One region of the Lysobacter silvisoli genome, then DNA from elsewhere that is predicted to be linked to it. Evidence: riboswitches for the same ligand, from Rfam matches in the RefSeq annotation. Region 1 holds a riboswitch; each other region holds the start of a gene.

Region 1 (4,321 bases):
GCAGCACGTAGCCGCCTTCCAAACCATGCAGCAGCGCGGCCATCTCCGCCGGCGGCGACGCCTGCAGCTTGGCGCGCAGGGCATCGGCCTCGCCCAGTTCGCGCATCGACTCGAGCATGGTCCGCAGCTGGGTGTCGTCCCAGGCCTGGCCGAACACGTGCAGGCCGTGCGGCATGAACTTTTCCTGCAACTTGGTCAGGTAGTGGCCGATCTCGTGCGCGAGCAGATCGTCGTCGGCCTGCTCGAAACCGATGCCGCGCACCTGCAGCACATCGGCCATGCTCGCTTCCAGTTCGGCGCGCAGCTGCAGCGCTTCGACTTGTTCGCGCATCTCGCTGGCGGCCTGCGCGCGCAGCGGCTCGCTGCTGCTGCTTTCGAAGCTCTCCACCAACTGGCGCAGGCGCAGCAGGCGGTCGTACAGCGGCGTGGCCGCCAGCGGCGGGGTGAGGTGATCCACGATCACCGCCAGACCGCGGCGCTTGGCCTGGGTGCCCTCGCCCACGCCATCGACGATGTAGGGATAGACACCGGGCACGTCGCCGGCGATCAGGCGCGAGTAGTCGTCGCTGGCCAGACCCACGGCCTTGCCGGGCAGGAATTCGTAAGTGGAATGGCGGCCGACGTGGACGATCACGTCGGCGCCGAACACGTCGCGCAGCCAGTGGTAATAGGCCAGGTACTGGTGCGGCGGCAGGATCTGGGTGTTGGCGTGCAGCAGTTCCTCATCCACCTCCCAACCGCGCGGCGGCTGCGGGCCGATGAACACGTTGCCCAGGCGCAGGCCCGGGATCACCACCGCGCCGTCGTGCACCATCACCTTGCCCGGCGCCGGGCCCCAGCCACGCAGGCCGGGCACCTGCAAGGCCTGCAGCGAGGCTTGCACGCGCCCGGCTTCGGCGCAGGCGGCATCGGCCGCGGCGTCCTGGCCGCGCAGGCAGCGCAGGTGCGCGTCGATCAGTTGACGGAACTGCGCCAGCGCGGCGTCGCGTGCGCGATGGTCGACGCCTTCGAGCAGGTGCAGCAGTTCGCGCTCGGCATCGCGCACGCGGCGTTCGCCCAGCTCGAGCTCCTGCGCCTGGCGCGCGAGCGCGACCTGCGCGCGCAGGCGCGCGAGCGGCCCGTCGCTGACTTCGCCACGCACGCCCTCGGGCAGACCGGCGAACCAGCGCCGGTAGTCGTCGCCGGACAGCGTGGTCACCTGCTGGGCCATGGCCGCGAGTTCGCCGCCGTCCTCGGGCGTGTTCACGCCTTCGCGCATCATCCGGTCCAGCAGCAGCGCGGGCGTGGCCGGCAGATCGTCCACGCGGTACCCCTGCGCGCGCATCGCGCTGAGGATGCCGTGCAGCGAAGCCGGCACGTCCAGGTTGTCGGCGCCGATGTTCTGCCGCCCGGGCGGATGGTTGTAGTAGATCACCGCCACCTTGCGCTGCGCCGGCGCTTTCTCGCGCAGGCGGCGCCAGCGCTGCGCGCGTTCGACCAGGGACTGCATCTCCTGGGTCAGCGGTTGCGGGCGTTGCAGGCGCACGCCGGTCAGCGCATCGATGCTGGCGGGCCCGGCGGCGGCCAGCACCAGCGGTTGGCTGGCGCCCTGCAGCTCGGACATGGCCACGCGGTACTGCACGCTGGACGCGGGCAGGCCGTCGCCGGACAAACGCCATTGCGCTTCGGTGCGGTCGAGCACGCGGATGGCCTTGAACACCGGCACGTCCAGCTCGGCGATCGCGGTGCTGGCGGCGTCGCGGCCCTCGGCGGCGCCGACCACGAAGTCCTGCAGCACCACCACCGCGGCCAGCGGGCGCGCGCCCGCGAGCGCACGCAGGTCCTGCACCGCGCGCAGCGAGGCTTCGCCCCAGCGCGCGTAAACGCCCAGGCAGTCCAAGCCCGCACGCTCGGCTTGCGCACACAGCGCATCGCCGGTGGCGACGTCGGCATTGTTGAGATCGAGCACCGCGAGCAAGGGGCGTTCGTCCGGCGCAACCGCCGTCACGCTACGGCCGCGTTGGCGCAGCACCCGGTCGGGTTGCGGTTCCGGTGCCGGCACCGCACCGCCCTCCAGCAGGAAGCGCAGCGCGCGTTGCAGGTTGCGGCCGCCGCCTTCGCGCCACAGCGCGCGCACCTCCAGCCATTCGCGCGCGAAAGGATCGGCCTGTGCACGCGCGAGCAGCGCCGGCAGCGGCGTTTCCTGCGTCAGCTGGGTCAGCTCGGTGGCGTTGAACGCGCCCAGGCCGCGGCGGTCGCGGTAGCTGGCCAGGGCCAGGCCGGCTTCGCCATGGAAGGCGTACAGGCGCTTGGGCCCCTGCCCGCGCCGGTGCAGGGCGGTGGCGGCTTCGCGCAGGCGCACGCCTTGCTCGCCGAACAGCGCGACCGCGATCACCGCGTCGCTGCCGGCGACCAGCTCGCGCAACTGTGCGCGGTCCAGTTCCTGCAGTTGCTGCGGCGTGCGCAGGATTATGCGGTCGCCCGGCCGCGCGGCCAGCACTTCGCGCGCGGCCTCGGCGGTTTCCGGCGCGGCGCGCTCGGACACCACGCCCAGCAGCGTGGCCGCCTGCGCGTGCATCGAAGCGCAGCAGAGCAGCGCCGCCGCCCACAGCGCCCGCCAATTCCTGCGCGCCATACGCGCGCCACTTGCCTTCACCGCACACCGCATCGACGACCTCGCCCCCGCACGCCCTGTGCGGACCGGATGGAAGGGGCGGACGTAGCGAAGGCAAAACCGCACGGAGCCGGCGCCGGACGGGCGCGAGCGCGCGCGACGTCGCCCTCCGCAACGTCCACCGCGTACGCATCGGCCGGTCTCCGGGCTTGCGAGTGCCGGGGAATCCCGGCGGCATCGGCGCCTTCCCGGAACCATGGTTCCAGTGGCGGTGTGCCGATGCTTTGCTCGCTCACCGTTGCAGGGGCAGCGCCGGACTGATTCGCCTGGTCGAGGCGAACGCACCGGCTTCCCGTTCAACCGCGACCGCCGGAACGGCGGGCGCGGCACCAGATGCAAAGCGCGCGCAATCTAGCACAGGCGCGCGCGCGGCGTCCGCGCGGGCGGTCGCGCCAGGGCGCGGTCAGTCGTTGTCGCGCACGTAGCGCTCGACCGTGGCTTCGATGCCCTTGCTCAGTTCCATCACCTTCAATGCGTACTCGGCCAGGCGCTTGTCGTCCTCGCTGACCGGGGTCCACGGCGGCACCGGCGTGGGCTTGCCCTCGGCCTGGTCCATGGCCACGAACACGATCACGCAATGGGTGCACAGGCGCTCTTCCGGCTCGCGGTCGTCCAGACCCGGATCGCGCGCCTTCACGTCCACCGCGAAGTGCATGCTGGTGGTGCCGGTGTGGATCAGCTTGGTGTGCACGGTGACCAGGTCGCTGATCCGGATCGGGGCGACGAAGCGGATGCCGCCCACCGCCACGGTCACGCTGTACTTGCCGCTCCAGCCGACCGCGGCGGCGTAGCCGGCCTGGTCGATCCACTTCATCACCATGCCGCCGTGGACCTTGCCGCCGTAGTTCACGTCGGTGGGCTGAGCGAGGAAACGCAGGTTGAGTTCGCGCTGCTGGCCTTTCATGCCTTCGCTCCCTTGCACAGATGGCGGACCACGGCCGCGCCCACGTTGAGCACGGCGCTGCGCAGGCGTTCGTCGGCGAGCACGCCGGTGTCGGGCAGGCGCTCGGCGGCGTTGCCCACCGCGACCTGCTGCGGCACCACCAGCAGGCCGAGCTTGGACAGCGCGTCGCGCAGCACGATCAGCGAGCGGATGCCGCCCAGCGGACCCGGCGAGGCCGAGACGATGCCGGCCATCTTGTCCTGGAACAGCAGGGTGCCGGACTTGCCCTCGACGGTGGCGCGCGACATCCAGTCCAGGGTGTTCTTGACCAGGGCCGGCATCGAGCCGTTGTACTCGGGCGTGCTGATCAGCAGGCCGTCGCTGGCGGCCATCAGCGCCTGCAGGCGGTACACGTTGTCGGGCATGCCGGCGGCCTCGATGTCGCCGTCGTACACCGGCAGCGGATAGTCGCGCAGCTCGATCAGGTCGACATCGGCGCCGGCCTCGCGCGCGCCCTGCGCCAGCAGCGGCACCAGGCGGCGGTTGTAGGACGCCGCGCGCAGGCTGCCGGCGAAGGCCAGCAGGCGCGGGCGCGGCGGCGGGGTGGCGATGGTGCGGTCGGCCTCGGGCGAGCGCGGATCGGACGGGCTGGCGGACATGCGCTGGCTCCTGGGGGACGGCCGACGATTATGCGCACAGGCGCCGCGCTTGCGGCAGCCGCCGCGACCGGCGATGCTCGCCGCCGACGCAACGGGGAGACCGGCCATGGGACGCACGATCGTCGC
Region 2 (4,321 bases), 500 kb from region 1:
CAGCGCGCCGAACAGCGCGCGCGGCGTGGTCTGCAGGCGCGGCGCGTACCAGCGCCCGCCGTACCACAGCGCCGCATAGGCCAGCAGCAGAAAGGCGTAGGACGGCGTCACGCAGTAATGCGCGAAGAAGCTCTTGCCCTGGGCCTGGATCGCGATCCAGTCGATCGCCACCGCCACGGTCAGGAACGCGGCGAAGCCCAGGTGCCGGCGCAGCCAGAGGCCGCCGAGGAAGAACACCGCCATCGACGCGTCGGGCAGATGCAGCGCGTTGCCGAAATGATGGAAGCGGGTGGCGACCATCAGCGCGGCGAGCGCGGTGAACAGACTGTAATAGACGGATCGGGCGGGTACGTTCATCGGCGGCCTCGGTGGCGTGGACGGGTCGGCGGGACGGCGATCAGTTCGCCGGGCGGTAACGCAGGGTCAGCAGGTAGTTGCGGCCGGGCTGGTTGTAATAGGCCGCGGTTTCGAAGCGTTGGTTGAACACGTTGTTGGCCGCCAGCTGCAGGCTCCAGGTGTCGTCGAAGCGCCAGCCCACGCGCAGGTCGGTGGCGGCGTAGCCGTCCAGGCGGCGGGTGTTGGCCAGATCGTCGTAGCGGCTGCCGGCCACGTAGACGCTGCTGCCCAGCGAGAACCGGCCGTAGCGACGGTCGGCGTCGAAGCGGGCGCTTTCGCGCGCGCGCCGCGGCAGGATCTTGTCGCGGCTGCTGCCGCGGCTGTCGTTGCGCGGATCCAGCCAGGTCGCGCTGGCACGCAGGTCCCAGCCGGCCAGGGTGGTGTCGACGGCGGCTTCGGCGCCGCGGATGCGCGCGCGGTCGATGTTGCCGGGCAGGCCGATCGACGCATCGAACGCGATCAGTTCGTCCACCCGGCTTTCGTAAGCATTGAGCGACCAGCCGCCCCAGGCGTGCTCGCCGCGCAGGCCCAGTTCGAAGCTGCGCGATTCCTCGGGCTTGAGCGCGGCGTTGCCGAAACCGGGAAAGTACAGTTCGTTGAAGGTCGGCGCCTTGAACGCGGTGCCGTAGCTGGCGGTCAGGCGCAGCTGCTCGCTGAAGTTCCAGCCCCACAGCGCGCTGCCGGTGGTCTGGCCGCCGAACTGGCCGTCGTCGTCGCGGCGCAGGCTGGCCTGCAGCGAGTGGGCGCCGAAATCGCGCTGGTACTGGCCGAACAGGCCGCGGTTGATGCGCCGGTTCTCGGCGTAGCGGGTGCTGCTTTCGATCTCGTCGCGCTGCCAGTCGTAGCCCAGGCTGAGCAGGCCGCCGCCCAGGCCGACATCGCCCTGCAACGAACCCAGTTGGCGGCGGGTGTTGAAGGTGCTGGAGTAGACGCCGTTGCGGTAGTTGTCGCTGAGATCGCTGCTGCGGCCCAGGTTCAACGTCAACGTGGCGCGCTCGCCCGGCGCGTAGCGCAAGCGCGCGCCGGCGACCTGCTGCACGCTGTCGGTTTGATTGTTGGTGCTGCCGTCGTACTCGTTGCGGCCCTCGGCGCGGAACAGCCGCGCTTCGGCGTCCCAGGCGTCGCTGAAGCGATAGCCACCCTGCGCGGTCAGCGACAGGTTGCGGTAGCCGTCGCGGTCGGGCGAGTTGGTGAAGCAACCGGCGCCGCCCGGCGAAGGCTTGCCTCGGCAGGCGTTGATGCCGTCGGTGTCTTCGCTGGCGGCGTTGACCGAGTACCAGCCGCGCTCGCCCTTGCCGCCCACGCCCACCGCGCCGCGCAATGTGCTCCAGCTGCCGACGGAGGCGCTGGCATAGGGCGCGAACGCGCCTTGCGGGCGGCGGGTGAAGATCTGGATCACGCCGCCCAGCGCTTCGGAGCCGTACAGGCTGGAGAACGGACCGCGCACGATCTCGATGCGTTCGACCTGTTCCGGCGGAATGTCCTGCAGCGAGGCGCCGCCGCTGGTGGCCGAGCCCAGCTTGATGCCGTCCACCAGCACCAGCACGTGGTCGGATTCGGTGCCGCGCAGGAACAGCGAGGTCGACTTGCCGGGGCCGCCGTTGTTGACGATCGACAGGCCCAGGGTGCCGCGCAGCAGGTCGGGCAGGTTGCCCGGCTGCAGGCGCTCGATGTCCTCGCGGTCGATCACGGTGACCGAGGCCAGGGTCGCGTCCTGGGTCTGGGCGGTGCGGGTGGCGGTGACCACGACCTGGTCCAGGTCGGTGGCGGCGTCCTTGGCCCAGGCGGGCGCGAACGCGGACAGCAGCGCCGACGCCAGCGCGCAGCGGCGTACGACGGAAACAGTGGAATTCAAAGCATGGCTCCTGGTCCGCGCCTACCCGCGCGGAATCGATGGGTCGGAGACAGGCGGGGACAGGGACGTGGGGCGGCGGAGCGCGGACGCAGGCAGCCCCATGACAGCGCCCACCGCGTGTCGGGTCAGCCTCAGGCCGGTCTCCGGGCTTGCAAGCGAGGGCCTCCAGCCCTCCGGTCCGCGCCTTCCCATGCCTGCGCACAGTGGCTTCGTTGCGGATCGTTCGTCTTGCTTACCGTTGCGGGGGCAGCTCCGGACTGGCCGCCGCTCCGTTCGGAGGGCTGGCGCACCGGATTCCCGTTTCAATCGCCGGCAGGGCCGGCAATCACCTCAAGCCCGGCCATGTTAGCAGCCGGCGCAAGCTCGCCCGCATGACGGTTCGGCATGAGCGCGGGGCCCTCGCCGGCGGCCCGATGAGCCACTGGACGGCACCTGGGCACACCCAATGTTCAAAACCATGACGTACGGCCATTTCCTCATAACCCTTCGCGTTTGACCCGATTGTTATGACCGTGTTAAACCCGAATGACATCGTTACCAATCCCATGCCGCAAGGAGCCGCGCACCATGTCCGTAGTCTTTCGCGCCGTCCGTCGTCCGCTCGCACTCGCCCTGCTCGCCGCCCTGACCGCCCCCGCCTACGCCCAGGACGCGGCCCCCGCAGAACCCGCCGCCGAGGCGCACAACCTGGATCAGGTGATCGTCACCGGCACCCGGGTCAGCGACCGCACCGTGGCCGAGTCCAGCGCGCCGATCGACATCATCACCCCCGAGGCGCTGGAGGCCACCGGCACGGTCGAACTGGCCACCGCGCTGGCGCGCGCCCTGCCCTCGCTGAACTTCCCGCGCCCGGCGATCACCGACGGCACCGACGCGGTGCGCCCGGCGCAGCTGCGCGGCCTGGCCCCGGACCAGGTGCTGGTGCTGGTCAACGGCAAGCGCCGCCACACCACCGCGCTGATCAACCTCAACGGCAGCCAGGGCCGCGGCTCCTCGCCGGTGGACCTCAACGCGATCCCGATCGCCTCGATCGAACGCGTGGAAGTGCTGCGCGACGGCGCCTCGGCGCAGTACGGCTCCGACGCGATCGCCGGCGTGGTCAACGTGGTGCTCAAGGGCAGCGACCACGGCGGCAGCATCGCCGCGCGCTACGGCCAGTACAGCGCCGGCGACGGCGAGCAGTACCAGCTTTCCGGCGACGCCGGCTTCAAGCTCGGCGACAACGGCAAGCTGCACCTGGCCGCGCAGGGCGGCCACCAGGATCAGACCAACCGCGCGCGCCCGTTCCAGGGCGTGGTCGAACAGCGCTACGGCGATCCCGAGATCGACCAGGGCGCACTGTCCTACAACGGCGAGTACAACCTGGCCGACTACCTGACCCTGTATTCCTTCGGCAGCTACAGCAAGCGCGACGTGCTCTCCAACGGCTATTTCCGCTTCGCCGCCGACCCGCGCAACATCCCCTCGATCTACCCCAACGGCTTCCTGCCGCAGATCCACAACATCAGCAAGGACCGCGCCGCCGTGGTCGGGCTGCGTTCGGAAACCGCCGGCGGCACCCAGATCGACCTGAGCTACAACTACGGCCATAACGAGCTCAGCTTCGACATCGAGAACACCCTTAACCGCAGCCTGGGCCCGACCTCGCCGACGCAGTTCTACGCCGGCGCGCTGGAAGTCACCCAGCACGTGTTGAACCTGGACTTCGCCAAGCCGGTGGATTTCGGCTGGCAGTACCCGGTGACCTTCGCCTGGGGCGCGGAATGGCGCGGCGAGGAGTTCACCCAGCACGCGGGCGAGCCGCTGTCCTACGCCAACGGCGGCGTGGCCGCGCCCAACGGTCAGATCATTCCCGGTGCGCAGGTGTTCTCCGGCTTCCGCGCCAGCGATGCCGGCGATTTCGACCGCCACAGCTATTCGCTCTACCTGGACGTGGAAGCGGACCTGACGGACAAATTCTCCGCAGGCATCGCCGCGCGCTTCGAGAGCTACAGCGATTTCGGAGACACCACCTCGGGCAAGCTGTCGGCGCGCTACGCCTTCACCGATAAGGTCGCGCTGCGCGCCACC
Region 3 (4,321 bases), on a different contig from region 1:
GCCGATGCCGGTGTCGGTGCCGGTGACGAAGTAACGACGCGGGCTCACGCGGGGACGTCCTGGATCGGCCGTTGGCGCGCCAGCCATTGCCGGTTGCGGCGCACCGCGTAGTACGGCATCGCCGCGCCCAACGCCGCGTACACCCACACCGGCAGCGAGGCGACCAGGCCCGGCGTGCGTTCGCCCGGCCAGGCCAGGGCCACGCCGCTGAGCAACAGGCTCAGCCCGGCGCTGCCGGCCAGGATCCAGTGCAGGCCGATTTCGGTGCGGGTTTCGTAGCGTTCGGCCTCGCTCAGGCCCAGCGCATCGGCGCGGCGCAGGGCGTGGCGGTTGAGCTCGCACACGATCAGCGACAGCAGGCCGAAGCCCACCGCATAGACCATGAAGGCGGTCTGCAGGTCGGCGTTCCAATGCGCGGGGTCGATGCCCAGTTCGCTGCGCACCCAGCCGCCGGTGAACAGCGACATGGCGCTGGAGATCACCATGCGCAGCGGATAGACGTAGATCATCACCACCAGCACCAGGGCCAGGCTCAGCACGATCGAGCGCGCATCGTCCAGGCCGTAGCGCCGGCTCCAGCGGTTGTGCGCGCCCCAGAACATGGCGATCAGCACGAAGCAGAACACGAAGGTGGGCACGCGCCGCAGCGCCTCGCGCAGCTCGGCCACGGTGTCGGGCAGTTCGTTGAACAGGATCACCAGCATGGTCAGCGAGAACGCGAAGGCGGCATCGACGAAGCTTTCCAGGCGCGTGACCTGGTGGCCGCGTTCGCGGAAGGCGGGCAGCGACGGGGCGGCGCTCGGCGGGCTCGTATTCGGCGACTGGCTGCTCGGCCCGGGACGCGGCTGTCCGGCTTCGGTCATCGGCATTCCCCAGGGGCGGATAGCGGCCATGGTAATGCGCGGGCGTGCCGCTGCTACACTCGCGATATGTTCGCCGCCAACGCCCTGACCGGCAGCAAGCCGGAACAATACGCCCTGCTCCTGTCCCAGGCGCGCGCCCTGATGGAGGGCGAGCGCGACCGCGTGGCCAACGCCGCCAATCTGTCGGCGCTGGTCTATCACGCCCTGCCGGAACTGAACTGGGTCGGCTTCTATTTCTACGACGGCCAGGAACTGGTGGTCGGCCCCTTCCAGGGCCTGCCGGCCTGCATCCGCATTCCCTTGGACAAGGGCGTGTGCGGTGCCGCCGCCTCCAGCGGCCGGACCCAGCGCATCGCCGACGTGCACCGGTTCCCGGGCCACATCGCCTGCGATTCGGCATCGAACTCCGAACTGGTGGTGCCCTTGAGCCTGGACGGCCGGCTGATCGGCGTGTTCGACCTGGACAGCCCCGCCCTGGACCGCTTCGACGCCGACGATCAGGCCGGCCTGGAAGCCATCGCCCAGGCTTACCTGGAGACGCTGCGATGAGCGGCGCCAAGCTGCGCAACATCGGCCCCAAGAGCGCGGCCTGGCTGCGCCAGGTCGGCCTGCGCTCGCACGAGGACATCGCCGCGGTGGGCACGGTGGAGGCCTTCATGCGGGTCAAGCGCGCCGGCTTCAAACCGACCTTGAACCTGCTGTACGCGATCGAAGGCGCGCTGCTGGACTGCCACTGGCAGGAGATCTCCGACGAGCGCCGCAACGAGCTGATCCAGGCCGCCGACGCCGCCACCGCCCTGCTGCCCGCCCCGCGCAACCGCCCGGCCGCCGCGCCGGTGCGCACCACGGTGCATACCGAGGACACGGTGGCGCTGCCGCCGTCCTACGACGACGGCTACGACGACGAGCCGGCGGGGGATGGCGGGGACGAGGCGGAAGAGCGGGAATAGGAATTCCCTTCTCCCGCTTGCGGGAGAAGAGCCTGCCCTCGAGTGCTTGAATCGGGGGTGCCCGAAGGGCGGATGAGGGCGCGCGATGGCGCAAGGCGCGCCGCAAGCAGGTAACCCCGCGTGCCCTCACCCCAACCCCTCTCCCGCTGGGCGGGGAAGGGCTTCAGACCGCCCGCCAACCAGCCCAATCGCGTAAACTGCGCCCGCTTCGAGGTGACCCCGGCGGCCTGCGCCGCCTGGGTTGAAACGGGAAGCCGGTGACGCCCCCGCGCCCTGCGCGCGACCAGGCCAGTCCGGCGCTGCCCCCGCAACGGTAAGCGAGTCGGCCGCGGCCTACGCCACTGTGCATCGCACGGGAAGGCGCCGCGACCCGGGCCCAGTGCCCGCCTCGCGAGTCCGGAGACCGGCCACGACGCGCGACTGGTTGCGATGCGGAGGGCGTCGCGGCGGCGACGTCGGCGCCATCCGCGCCCGCATTCGCGGCCTCTCTCCTCGCAACTCCTTTGATCGACGGCGCGGCCCTGGCCCGCCTTTGGAGTTTGCTCATGCGTGTTCTGCCCCTGGCCATCGCCGCCGCCCTCGCCCTGCCCGCCTACGCGCAGGCGCAGCCCGCCGACGAGGCCACCGACCTCGACGACGTGATCGTCACCGCCACCCGCACCGCCATCAGCGCCAACGACGCCCTGGCTCCGGTGGAAGTGATCACTAGCGAGGACATCGCCCGCAGCCAGGCGCGCTCGCTGCCCGACCTGCTGCGCGGCCGCGCCGGCATCTCCATCGGCAACCAGGGCGGCCTGGGCAAGCTGACCACGCTGTCGCTGCGCGGCAGCGAAACCGACCACGTGCTGGTGCTGGTGGACGGCGTGCGCATCGGCTCGCCCACCTCGGGCCTGGCCTCGTTCCAGGACCTGCCCATGGCCCTGATCGACCGGGTCGAGATCGTGCGCGGTCCGCGCTCCAGCCTGTACGGCGCCGACGCGGTCGGCGGCGTGATCCAGATCTTCACCCGCCGCGATCGCGGCGCGGTCGCGCCGCGCGCCAGCGTCACCGTGGGCAGCAACAGCGCCCGCGAAGCCAGCGCCGGCGTCGGCGGCCGCGTCGGCCGCGGCTGGTTCGGCGTGGACGCCGCTTACCAGCGCACCGACGGCATCAACGCCTGCGACGGCTCCAGCACCCTGTTCGCCGGCTGCTTCACCGAAGAACCCGACCGCGACGGCTACCGCAACCGCTCGCTGTCCGTGCGTGGCGGCTTCGACGCCAGCGACGCGCTGAGCTTCGAAGGCCATGCCCTGCGCGCCGAAGGCGACAACGAATACGACGGCAGCTTCGTCAACTACTCCGAAGTGGTGCAGCAGGTGATCGGCGGCAAGGCCGTGTACCGCCCCAGCGACGCCGTGCGCGTGCAACTGTCGGCCGGCCGCAACCGCGACGCATCGGACAACTTCCTGGGCAGCGTGGCCAACGGCTACTTCGCCACCGACCGCGACACGATCAACCTGCAGGGCGACTTCGGCGTGGGCGAAGGCCAGCTGCTCAGCGTGGGCTTCGACTGGCTGCGCGACCGCGTCGACAGCGACACCGCCTACGACGAGACCGAACGCGACAACCGCGCCGTGTTCGTGCAGTACCAGGGCCGCTTCGGCAACCAGTCCATCGAAGCCAGCCTGCGCCGCGACGACAACGAGCAGTTCGACGGCCACACCACCGGTTCCGTCGCCTGGGGCCTGGGCTTCGGCGAGGGCTGGCGCGTGACCGCGGGCTACGGCACCGCGTTCAAGGCGCCGACCTTCAACGAGCTGTACTACCCGTTCTTCAACAACCCCAACCTGCGCCCGGAAGAATCCAAGACCTGGGAAGTCGGCCTGGCCTACCGCGGCGAGCGCTTCAACGCCCGCATCGATGCGTTCCAGACCGATGTGGACGACCTGATCGCCTACGACTCGGCGATCTTCCGCCCCAACAACATCGACAGCGCGCGCCTGCGCGGCGCCGAGATCGGCTTCGACGCGAACATCGACGAGTGGAGCGTGGCCGCCAGCGCCAGCTTCCTGGACAGCGAGAACCGCCTGGGCTTCTACGCCGGCAACGAGCTGCCGCGCCGGGCCAAGCGCAGCGCGCGCATCGACGTGGACCGCGCCTTCGGCGACTTCCGCCTGGGCCTGACCGCGGTGGGCTCCAGCGCGCGTTACGACGACGTGGCCAACAGCCGCCGCGTCGGCGGCTACGGCACCGTAGACCTGCGCGCCGAGTACGCGCTGACCCCGTCCTGGACCCTGCAGGCGCGCCTGGCCAATGTGTTCGATCGGGACTACGAGACGATCTCGTTCTACAACCAGCCGGGGCGCGAGTGGTTCCTGACGGTGCGGTACGCGCCGGGGAAGTAACACCTTGTCGCTACGCCCCAAAAAAAAGCCCGGCACATGCCGGGCTTTCCCCCCCCTTTTGAAAAAGGGGGGAACTAGGGGGGATTTGCTTTTGCCCTGCCTCCGCGAAGAGCGCTGGCAGGCT
Region 4 (4,321 bases), on a different contig from region 1:
GATGCTGATGCTTCCCTTCTCCCGCTCGCGGGAGAAGGTGCCCGAAGGGCGGATGAGGGCGCGCGAAACGCAGGTGTCGGCGCGAGTGGGTTTGCCCGCGCGCCCTCACCCCAACCCCTCTCCCGCAAGCGGGAGAGGGGCTAAGGCGATGCGTTTACTGGCAGGCTTCGCAGGACTCGGGGTTCTCCAGCGAACACGCGATCGCCTCGTCCGCCGTGTACACCGGCTGGGCCGCCGCGGCCGGCGCGCTGACCGTGCTCTTGGCGATCTTGGTGGCCGGGCGCGAGCGCAGGTAGTAGGTGGTCTTCAGGCCCTTTTTCCAGGCGTACATGTACATGGAGCTGAGCTGGCCGATGTTGGGGCTCTCGATGAACAGGTTCAGCGACTGGCTCTGGTCGATGTAGGCGCCGCGGTCGGCGGCCATGTCGATCAGCGAACGCATCGGCAGTTCCCAGGCGGTGCGGTAGATCTGCCGCAGCGACTCGGGGATTTCCTGCACCGACTGGATCGAACCCTCGGCCATCTTGATCCGGTCGCGCATCTCCGCCGTCCACAGGCCCAGCTTCTTCAGCTCCTCGACCAGGTAGCGGTTGACCACCAGGAAGTCGCCGGACAGGGTCTCGCGCTTGAACAGGTTGGACACCTGCGGCTCGATGCACTCGTAGCAGCCGGAGATCGAGGCGATGGTGGCGGTGGGCGCGATCGCGATCAGCAGCGAGTTGCGCAGGCCGTGCTCGGCGATGCGCGCGCGCAGCGCGTCCCAACGCTCGGGCTGCGACGGGGTGACGCCCCAGGCCTGGAACTGCAGCTCGCCCAGGCTGGCGCGGGTGTCCTCGAAGCCGGGGTGGCGGCCGTGCTCCAGCGCCAGTTCGTTGGACGCGCACAGCGCATGGAAGTAGATCGCCTCGGCGATTTCCTGCGACAGCTTGCGCGCCGCGTCCGAGTCGAAGGGCAGGCGCAGCTTGAAGAACACGTCCTGCAGGCCCATGGTGCCCAGGCCCACCGGCCGCCACTTCAGATTGGCGCGGCGCGCGGTCTCGATCGGGTAGAAGTTGAGGTCGATGACGCGGTCGAGCTGGCGCACGGCCAGGCGCACGGTTTCGGCGAGCTTGTCGAAATCGAACGCGCCCTGGCCGTCCTCGAACAGCTCGACGTGGTGCGAGAGGTTGATCGAGCCCAGGTTGCACACCGCGGTCTCCTCCTGCGAGGTGACCTCCAGGATCTCGGTGCACAGGTTGGACAGGTGCACCACGTTGCCTTCGCGCAGGGTCTGGTTGCAGGCGCGGTTGGACTTGTCCTTGAAGTTCATCCAGCCGTTGCCGGTCTGCGCCAGGGTGCGCATCATTCGGCCGTAGAGCTCGCGCGCCTTGACCTGCTTGACCGCCAGGCCGGCGGCTTCGGCGGCGTGGTAGGCCTGCTCGAACGCCGGGCCCCACAGGTCGGTCAGCTGCGGCACCTTGTGCGGATCGAACAGCGACCACTCGCCGTCGGCCTCGACCCGGCGCATGAATTCGTCGGGGATCCAGTTGGCCAGGTTGAGGTTGTGGGTGCGGCGCGCCTCGTCGCCGGTGTTGTCGCGCAGTTCCAGGAACTCCTCGACGTCGGCGTGCCAGGGCTCCAGGTAGACGCAGGCCGCGCCCTTGCGCTTGCCGCCCTGGTTGACCGCGGCCACCGAGGCGTCGAGCGTCTTCAGCCAGGGCACGATGCCGTTGGACAGGCCGTTGGTGGAGCGGATCAGCGAGCCGCGCGAGCGGATGCGGGTGTAGCTCAGGCCGATGCCACCGCTGAACTTGCTGAGCTTGGCCACGTCCATGTAGCGCTTGTAGATCGACTCCAGCGAATCTTCGGGCGAGTCGAGCAGGAAGCAACTGGACAGCTGCTCGTGGGTGGTGCCGGCGTTGAACAGGGTGGGCGAGGAGGGCACGTAGTCCAGCTGGGCCATGCGCCGGTACAGCGCCAGCGCGTCGCCCACGTCTTCGCTCAGCGCGCAGGCGATGCGCAGGAAGAACTGCTGCGGGGTTTCGATCACGGTGCGCGCGGTGGGGTGGCGCAGCAGGTAACGGTCGTACAGGGTGCGCAGGCCGAAGTAGTCGAAGCGCGCGTCCAGGCTGCGGTCGATGGCGTCGTTGAGCTTGCGTGCGTTGGCCTGCACGAAGGCGAGCAGGCGTTCGTTGATCAGGCCCAGCTCATGGCCGCGCACCACCGATTGCGAAAAGGCGTGGATTTCCAGCCCGGCCACTTCCTTCTCGATCACGCCGCTGAGCAGGCGCGCGGCCAGGCGGCCGTACTCGGGTTCCTCGGCGGTGAGCAGGGCGGCGGTGCGGATCGACAGTTCGTCCAGCTCGCGCGTGGTCGCGCCGTCGTACAGGCCGGAGATGGTGCGCGTGGCCACGCGCATCGGGTCCACCGAGTACAGGCCTTCGGCGCTGCGCGTCACCGCGCGCACGATCTTGTTGAGGTCGACCGGTTCGCGGCGCCCGCTGCGCTTGGTCACGCTCATGGTCAGGTTGGCGGCCGGCGGGGTCAGGGCGAAGCCGGGCGCGGCTTCGGCGGCGCGCTCGGGCGCGCGCGCGACGGGGACGGGGGCCGCGTCGGGTGTGGAGACGAGGGCGGCGGCCGCGTCGGGTGCGGGGGTCAGGGTGCTCATGGTGGACTCCGTAGGCAGGGACGCACGGGTCGCCGGCCTTCCCCTCGAAGGCCGACGCGCGGGCACGCTCGCAAGGCCGGGGGCTCCGGCGTTGCGGCTGCGCCCCCGCGGGCGCGGAGTCGGTAAGGATGGAGACGGGGTGTCGCGCAGGCCGAGACGGACCGCGAACCGCCGCGGCGGACCGCGACGGCATCGACACCGGCCGTCTTCCCCCGAAGACTCCCTAGCCGGTACCGCGCGATGTGCGACGCGCGGCTGTCGGCAGGTCTTCGGGCTCGGGACCATCGCCCGGAGCGAGTGGAGAGCGGTGGGAGGCCCATGGCCGCCTCACCGCTCTGCGCTCGCCCCGGATTCGCCTACTGGTGGCCGCTTCCCAGGCGCCGGGCGCCCAGTGCATAGACCACGTTCGTTTCCCATACCGCTGCGGGGCAGCGCCGGCCTTGGAGACCCTCTCTAGAGGCGGCTCCGCACCGGCTTCCCTTTTAAGCCGATCTCGCGATCGGCACCGACGGACACAACATATTAGGGGTGCCCTGATCCGTCAACACGATATGTGGTGAGTCGCCGCAGAATCGCAAATCCATCGCAGCGGTCTTCACGGCGCCGCGCTTGGTGTTAACGTGCCTGCGACTAAGGACAGGGGTGGGGAGCGATGGAGGGACTGGTGGCCTTGCTGGTGCTGGTGCTGCTGGCGGTGCCGGTGCTGCTGATCGCGGCGCTGGTGATGATCGCGGGGCTGAAGTCGCGGGTGTCGACGCTGGAGGACCAGGTCGCGTCGCTGCACCGCCGCGAGCGCGAGGCGCCTGCCGCTGCCGCTGCGACCGCCGCGCCAGCGCCGGCCGACGATGCGCCGACGCTGGAGCAGATCCTGCGCGCTGAGCCGCCCCCCGCGCCTACGCCCGTCCGGCCGGTGGCGACGCCGCCGGTCGCGCCGGTCGCGCCCGCGCCCGCCGCCACCGATGCCGGCGCACCGCCGTCGCCGCCGCCGTTGCCGCCGCGTCCGATCTTCGACGCGCAGCCGCCGCGCCCGCTGCCCGAGCGCGCGCCGGCCGCGGCCGCGCGCCGCCCGGCGGCGCCGGACCCGGCCACGCTGGCGCTGCGCGCGGTGCGGCGCTGGTTCACCGAGGGCAACGTGCCGGTCAAGGTCGGCATGCTGGTGCTGTTCGCCGGCGTGGCCGCGCTGCTCAAGTACGCCACCGACCAGGGCTGGATGCGCTTCCCGATCGAGTTCCGCCTGGCCGGCGTGGCCCTGGGCGCGCTGGCCGGCCTGGTGTTCGGCTGGCGCCAGCGCGAGCGCCGGCGCAGTTTCGCCCTGAGCCTGCAGGGCGGCGCGATCGGCGTGCTGCTGCTGGTGGTGTTCGCCGCGTTCAAACGCTACGGCCTGATCGAAGCCGGGCCGGCCTTCGCCTTGAGCGTGGCGCTGGTGGCCGGCGCCGGCGTGCTGGCGGTGCGGCAGAACGCGATCGCCTTGGCCTTGCTGGGCATCCTGGCCGGCTTCCTGGCGCCGATCTGGCTGTCGACGGGGCAGGGCAACCACGTCGCGCTGTTCGGCTATTACGCGGTGTTGAACGCGGCGATCTTCGCCATCGCCTGGTGGCGCCCGTGGCGCGCGCTGAACCTGCTCGGTTTCGTCTTCACCTTCGGCATCGGCACCGCCTGGGGCGTACTGAGCTA

The links. Region 1 has a riboswitch for cobalamin ahead of DX914_RS08870 (cobaltochelatase subunit CobN). Riboswitches for the same ligand answer to the same signal wherever they lie in the genome.
Region 2: it holds a riboswitch for cobalamin, as region 1 does, so the genes downstream of both, btuB (TonB-dependent vitamin B12 receptor) here and DX914_RS08870 (cobaltochelatase subunit CobN) in region 1, are expected to answer to the same signal.
Region 3: it holds a riboswitch for cobalamin, as region 1 does, so the genes downstream of both, btuB (TonB-dependent vitamin B12 receptor) here and DX914_RS08870 (cobaltochelatase subunit CobN) in region 1, are expected to answer to the same signal.
Region 4: it holds a riboswitch for cobalamin, as region 1 does, so the genes downstream of both, DX914_RS11855 (ribonucleoside-diphosphate reductase subunit alpha) here and DX914_RS08870 (cobaltochelatase subunit CobN) in region 1, are expected to answer to the same signal.

Annotation. Positions count from the first base shown of each region.
Region 1 is NZ_QTSU01000001.1:2,001,673-2,005,993, forward strand. It holds gene DX914_RS08870 (cobaltochelatase subunit CobN) at 1-2,557, opposite strand, end outside; cobalamin riboswitch at 2,771-3,003, opposite strand; gene DX914_RS08875 (acyl-CoA thioesterase) at 3,057-3,557, opposite strand; gene DX914_RS08880 (NADPH-dependent FMN reductase) at 3,554-4,195, opposite strand; gene DX914_RS08885 (hypothetical protein) at 4,302-4,321, shown strand, end outside.
Region 2 is NZ_QTSU01000001.1:2,498,098-2,502,418, forward strand. It holds gene DX914_RS11030 (hypothetical protein) at 1-357, opposite strand, end outside; gene btuB (TonB-dependent vitamin B12 receptor) at 398-2,251, opposite strand; cobalamin riboswitch at 2,369-2,599, opposite strand; gene DX914_RS11040 (TonB-dependent receptor plug domain-containing protein) at 2,819-4,321, shown strand, end outside.
Region 3 is NZ_QTSU01000004.1:156,790-161,110, forward strand. It holds gene bioD (dethiobiotin synthase) at 1-87, opposite strand, end outside; gene DX914_RS18425 (TMEM175 family protein) at 45-863, opposite strand; gene DX914_RS18430 (GAF domain-containing protein) at 930-1,412, shown strand; gene DX914_RS18435 (TfoX/Sxy family protein) at 1,409-1,813, shown strand; cobalamin riboswitch at 2,008-2,239, shown strand; gene btuB (TonB-dependent vitamin B12 receptor) at 2,359-4,197, shown strand.
Region 4 is NZ_QTSU01000002.1:135,411-139,731, reverse strand. It holds gene DX914_RS11855 (ribonucleoside-diphosphate reductase subunit alpha) at 155-2,500, opposite strand; cobalamin riboswitch at 2,891-3,172, opposite strand; gene DX914_RS11850 (DUF2339 domain-containing protein) at 3,300-4,321, shown strand, end outside.